2 linked regions of the Catalinimonas alkaloidigena genome follow. Each later gene encodes a partner of the first gene's protein in a complex. Links are inferred from orthologs where the notes say so. Each region holds a gene or a part of one and is shown on either strand. Other genes may lie near its edges.

Evidence for each region. Proteins that work in one complex are often made in the same cells at the same time.
Region 2: the proteins of mnmG (region 1) and mnmE are in contact, whole or in part, in a solved structure (PDB 9HIP), measured with the Escherichia coli proteins. The link is inferred for Catalinimonas alkaloidigena from one-to-one orthologs.

What each region holds. Positions count from the first base shown.
Region 1 is NZ_FNFO01000003.1:691,804-694,945, forward strand. The notes cover bases 22-3,018. They hold mnmG (tRNA uridine-5-carboxymethylaminomethyl(34) synthesis enzyme MnmG), read left to right. Parts: upstream 22-587; coding sequence 588-2,450; downstream 2,451-3,018. Other genes in these bases: BLR44_RS10130 (ATP-binding protein), read left to right, coding at 22-108; ybeY (rRNA maturation RNase YbeY), read left to right, coding at 108-533; BLR44_RS10145 (methyltransferase domain-containing protein), read left to right, coding at 2,447-3,018. Also shown: more of BLR44_RS10130, read left to right, coding at 1-21; more of BLR44_RS10145, read left to right, coding at 3,019-3,142. UniProt on the Escherichia coli protein: NAD-binding protein involved in the addition of a carboxymethylaminomethyl (cmnm) group at the wobble position (U34) of certain tRNAs, forming tRNA-cmnm(5)s(2)U34.
Region 2 is NZ_FNFO01000013.1:106,141-109,194, forward strand. Bases 146-3,054 are described here. They hold mnmE (tRNA uridine-5-carboxymethylaminomethyl(34) synthesis GTPase MnmE), read right to left. Parts: upstream 2,336-3,054; coding sequence 956-2,335; downstream 146-955. Other genes in these bases: BLR44_RS28740 (hypothetical protein), read right to left, coding at 146-380; BLR44_RS25315 (thioredoxin family protein), read right to left, coding at 2,498-3,054. Also shown: more of BLR44_RS28740, read right to left, coding at 1-145. UniProt on the Escherichia coli protein: Exhibits a very high intrinsic GTPase hydrolysis rate. Involved in the addition of a carboxymethylaminomethyl (cmnm) group at the wobble position (U34) of certain tRNAs, forming tRNA-cmnm(5)s(2)U34.

The sequences.
Region 1 (3,142 bases):
ATTCTAAAACCCGGTGGGCGCGGCATTTTCCTCATGAAGAACTTATCAGACGAAGTGAACTTTAATAACAACGGAAGCGAAGTCGAACTGCTTTTTTATGTTGACTGATGGCTTCTAAAATTCAGTTCTTCTACGAAGGTATTTCCTTCAAACTCTCTAATGCTTCTTTTAGCCGAAAGGTTTTAAGAAGCATTTTTGCTTTCTTCGATGTTCCCATTACTCACCTCAATTTTATCTTCATGTCCGATGAAGCCTTGTTGCAGGTAAACATCGATTATCTGAATCATAATTACTTTACTGATGTTATCACGTTTGACTACTCAGAAGAGGAGGCGATTGAGGGTGATATTTTTATCAGCATTGATCGGGTTTTAGATAACTCTAAAACTCAAAACACTTCTTTTGAGAACGAATTGCATCGGGTCATGATTCACGGTGTTTTGCATCTGTTAGGTATGGAAGACAGCACAAAACCTTTGAAATCGCTAATGCGGATGCAGGAAAATGTTTTTCTATCTTTGCTTCCTGACTAACGTTCCACGTGGAGCCATGATGATCGCTCCACGTGGAACATTTCATTCTTGGTTATGTTCAAAAAGTACGACGTCATTGTAGTAGGGGGGGGGCATGCGGGCTGCGAGGCTGCCCATAGTGCGGCCACGATGGGTTCTAAAGTGTTGTTGGTTACGATGAATATGCAGACTATCGCACAAATGTCTTGCAATCCTGCCATGGGTGGCGTGGCAAAAGGACAGATCGTTCGGGAAATTGATGCACTTGGAGGCATGTCTGGCATTATCGCTGACCAGACCGCTATTCAGTTTCGTATGCTCAATCGCTCAAAAGGACCCGCTATGTGGAGCCCCCGTTGCCAAAGCGATCGGATGCGATTCGCAGAGGCGTGGCGGTTATCACTGGAAAGTAATCCTAATGTCGATTTCTGGCAGGAAACGGTCACCGATCTTTTGATAGAGGGGAAAAGAGTAACAGGCGTACGTACCCAATTAGGAATTGAAATAGAGGCCGATGCAGTGGTCTTGACCAACGGTACGTTTCTGAATGGGATCATTCACATTGGTGAAAAGCGGTTCGGTGGGGGTAGAGCTGGTGAGAAATCGGCCAAAGGACTTACTGAGCAGCTTATTCAATTAGGGTTTGAGAGCGGTCGTATGAAAACGGGCACGCCTCCTCGGATCGATGGCCGCTCGTTGAATTATGCAGCGATGGAAGAGCAGAAGGGTGATGAAGAACCCGGGAAGTTCTCCTATCTGAACACCGTACAGCCCATTCAGCAACAAAAGAGTTGCCATATCACTTACACCAATGCGGAAGTACATGACATTCTGAAGACCGGATTTGATAAGTCTCCGATGTTCAATGGGCGAATTCAGGGACTAGGGCCGCGTTATTGCCCCTCTATTGAAGACAAGATTAACCGCTTTGCTGAACGGGAACGCCACCAGATTTTCGTGGAACCTGAAGGCTGGGATACGGTAGAGATCTACGTAAACGGTTTTTCTTCATCGTTGCCGGAAGATGTGCAGTACAAAGCCCTGACAAAAATTCCCGGTTTCGAGAACGCAAAAATGTTCCGGCCCGGCTACGCTATAGAATACGATTACTTTCCGCCTACTCAGTTGGGATACACGTTAGAGACCAAACTCATTGAGGGGCTGTTTTTTGCGGGTCAGATCAATGGGACCACGGGGTACGAGGAAGCCGCTTGTCAGGGTTTGATGGCAGGAATTAATGCCCATTTGAAAGTTAAAGAGAAAGAGCCCTTCATTCTCAATCGCTCTGAGGCCTACATCGGCGTATTGATCGATGACTTGATTAACAAAGGGACGGAAGAACCGTACCGCATGTTTACGTCCAGAGCTGAGTATCGAATCTTGTTGCGCCAAGATAACGCGGATATCCGGTTGACGGAAAAAGGATATGGCTTGGGACTAGCCAGTGCCGAACGCTACGAGCAGGTACAATTCAAAAAAAGCCAGACGGAGTTGCTTGTCGATTTCTTACGACGCGAAAAAGTGGTCCCTGAGGAAGTAAATGCCATGTTGGCGGCAAAGAAGTCGGCAGAAATTTCTGAAAAGGCCTCTTTGATCAACCTTCTGAAAAGACCCTCGATCGAGATCAGCGATTTTCAATTGAATGATAGCTTAAGCGAAGGATTGGCTCAATTTTCGCCTGAATCTATAGAACAGGCTAGCATTCTGGTAAAATACGAAAGCTACATTGAAAAAGAACGTCAGAATGCGCAACGGTTATTAGAAGTAGAAGAAAAGAATATCAATCCAAACTTCGACTATTACCAACTGAAAGCGCTTTCGAACGAAGCAAAAGAAAAGCTTTCCAAACACAAACCTTCTACCTTAGGACAGGCGATCCGCATTAGCGGAATTAAGCCGACGGATATCTCCATCCTGATGGTTTATATGAGCAAATGAAAGAAGCGGTTTTGCAGTGCCCCGCCTGCGGGGCTGAGAGTAGTCAGTTTTCGTTGTACAAAAAGTGCCTCGATTATTCAGTAAGCCACGAATTGTTCAGCATTGATGCGTGCAACAGTTGTGGCCATCTGTTTACCAATCCACGCCCTGCGAATGCGCACATCGGTTCGTATTATCAGTCAGCGGCGTACATATCCCACAGTGATACGAGCCAAGGGTTTGTAAACAAGCTTTACAAATTAGCACGTCAAGCGACCCTATTACAGAAGCGCTCTCTCGTTCGAAAGCTATCTCCCGAGGGGAAGAGGTTGTTGGATGTGGGATGCGGTACTGGCTATTTCGCCGAATTTTGCCAAAGGGGAGGGTGGATGGTAGAGGGAGTAGAACCTGATCCAAAAGCGCGTGAACTAGCTGCCCAGAAAATACATGGAGAGGTTTTGCAACAGATCCAAGAAGTAGCCGGCAACTATCGGTTCGACGTGATAACGCTGTGGCATGTATTAGAACACATGCATGACCTATCCGCCACTTTCAAAAAGCTATGCGAACTGGTGAAGCCGGATGGAAAAGTAGTGATTGCGGTTCCTAATCCCGAAGCGTACGACGCAACTTTTTATCAACACTATTGGGCGGCATATGATGTTCCACGGCATTTGCATCATTTCCAGCCTTCGGTAATGCAGGCATTAGCT
Region 2 (3,054 bases), on another replicon or contig:
AATCCTATAATATACCTTAAAGGCTCTACACTTCCTGTTAAAACAGATTTATACTCTGGATTATCATTTATTGCACTATCTATATCAGATACACTAGAATACCTATCAAAGTATTCTAGCGCAGCATTTTCGAAGCAGTAGATTATTAAGTTGACAGCATTCTCAGTCTCGTTTTTATCGTTGCAAGCAATACTCAAACTTGAATTTTTTCTATAAATACCATCGGTATTATCATCCAACTTGTACACATCTACTTTTGTGTCGATTATATCAATATTATTGTTTCTAGAAGATATTTTTCTGTGAATTTCTTCTATAGGCTTTATTCTTATAGCCATAACTGGCTCAATTGATAATCCACTTCCATGACTATAAAACAAAATAATATATTTCTTATAACATCACCTTCTTCTCTATAAAACCAGGAATCGGACCCTGCTCTTTTGTATTCAAAACCATACAAATTTAAGAAAAGGTTTATTCCTTTAATTAGAAGATTACTTTTTCCCTAAATGTCATTTTTTCCTTATTTTAGAAGAGGAAATATCTGCAATTGATACTTATTGCTCGGCGAAGCCTTCGCCCGCTGCTACATTAGCCGTTGCCTACAAGCTAAAAAACAAAAAAGTGCCTCTATGACACCCTTACCTCAGTTTATTTAGGAAGGATATCTGAGAAACTTTTTTACTCGCGTCGACGGTTTTGCTACTCCTGGCAGTTCTGGGTAGAAGTCCAAGTAAAGGCTTCTACGTCCTTTGCTGACCGTCTTCTCTCGCACTATAATGCGGATCGCTTTCGTGATGATATGCTTGTACCGGTTTTGTACCCATCTTGTGTAGATACACTAAAGGTGCAAATAATATCAAATCATGGGCGATTATACGCAAGTATGTGATGCATTAAAGGTCTGATAGTCACTAGTTTTTCATTATTGCTTTCTGGTAACTATTATATTTCACTTCCCGATGCAGAACTTCGAGAAGATATTGGCCAACAGATCGTCGGTGGTGATTTCGCCGGTGATTTCGCCAAGGTGGTGAAGCGACTGACGGATGTCCATGGCCAAGAAGTCGCCGGTGACGCCCGCGTCGAGGCTGGCCAGTACCTGGTCGAGGGCCTCGCGGGTTTTCAGGAGGCTTTCGTAGTGGCGCAGGTTGGTGACGGTGGTGTTACCGGTCCGGAACTCCTGCAGGTCGACGGTGGCGAGCAGGCGTTGCTGGAGGGCCTCCAGCCCTTCACCGGTAGCGGCCGAGAGAAACAAGAGATCTGCAATGGACTGAAAAGCACTGCGTTGCACTGCGGACAACTGGTCCACCTTGTTGGCGATAGGCACCACGGGCGTACCGGTTTCGCGGATGGTAGCCAGGACGTCCGGGATTTCGGCCGGGTCGGTGTCGGTGGCATCGAACAGGTAAAGGATCAGCGAAGCCTGCCGCATCTTTTCCTGGGTGCGTTGCACGCCCAGTGCTTCGATGGTGTCCTGCGTTTCGCGCAGGCCTGCCGTGTCGATGAAGCGGAAGGTGACACCCCCCACCACCAGCTCGTCTTCAATAAAATCGCGGGTCGTGCCGGGAATGTCCGAGACGATGGCTTTCTCTTCGTTGAGCAGCTTATTTAATAAGGTAGATTTTCCGGCGTTGGGTTTGCCCACGATCACGGTCGGGACCCCGTTCTTGATCACATTGCCCAGATCGAACGAGCGGATCAGCCCGTCGATCACGCGGTGCAGGTCCCGAATCAGGGTGCGCAGGTCGTCCCGGTTTGCAAATTCCACGTCCTCTTCGCCGAAGTCCAGTTCCAGCTCAACCATCGACGCGAAGTGAACCAGCTTTTCGCGCAGCTCGTGCAGTTCGCGCGAAAAACCGCCGCGCATCTGGTGCAGGGCGGCCCGGTGTGCGGTTTCCGATTCGGCCGCGATGAGGTCGCCGACGGCTTCGGCCTGGGCCAGGTCGAACTGGCCGTTCAGAAAGGCCCGCTTGGTGAACTCACCGGGTTGGGCCATGCGCGCGCCCTGGCGAATGAACAATTGCACCAGCCGACGGACAATGTAATTGGACCCGTGGCAGGAAATCTCCACCACATCTTCGCGTGTAAACGACCGGGGGGCCTTGTACAAACTGACTACCACTTCATCGACAATATCGTCACCGTCGCGAATGGTGCCGAAGTGTAACGTGTGTGACGGCTGGGCTTGCAGATCTTTGGCCGGAAAAACGCGATTGCACAGGGCAATGGCGTCAGGTCCCGAGAGGCGGACGATGGCCAGGGCGGCGGTGCCGGGCGCAGTAGCCGGCGCCACGATGGTATCTTGATGATGGAGAAGAGACGTGTGCATAACGGTACGGCAAAGATACACGGAATCAGGGCGATCAGTTCCTGAACCCTCTCTCGCTGCATACCCAACAGTTGCGTTGCCGCGCTGCCCGTCTGTGCAACGCAAAATGTCCTACTCATCGGTCGACAAGTAGGACAGGGTAAGAGGCTGCCGTGTGCCCGGTCAGGGGGTGGGCACCGTGTAACTTTTTTCGTATTTCTCCCAGGGCGTATCCTTAAAATGATCGCTTCCGAAATAGGAGAGCACTTTCAGAAACTCAGGGGCTTTCATGTACCCCGGCACCGGCTGAATCAGGTTCATCTCCTCGTCGAGGTAGACGGTGGTGGGGAAGCTCAGTTTGCCGTTCAGCAGCGCGGCGGCCAGTTCGTGGTAACCGTTACGTCCGCTCGGTACAAATTTGAACGTCTGTCCTTTGAACTGGATCGGGTCTTTGCCTTCGGCATCGAACTTGACGGCGTAGAAGTTCTCGTTCATGTACTTGACCACTTCCGGGTCAGAAAAGGTCGTCTGGTCCATTCGCTTGCACCAGCCGCACCAGTCGGTGTAGACGTCGAGAAATACCTTCTTGGGGTTTTTCTGGTTCAGGGCCATCGCTTCCTCAAAGGTGAGCCAGTTGATCTGCTCGGCCGGGGCCGTTGCCGCCGGGTCAGAAAACGTAAAAGCACTAGCGAGCATGCCGCTCAGCACCACAAACAAAAAGGCCAATTTTTGGGTGAGGG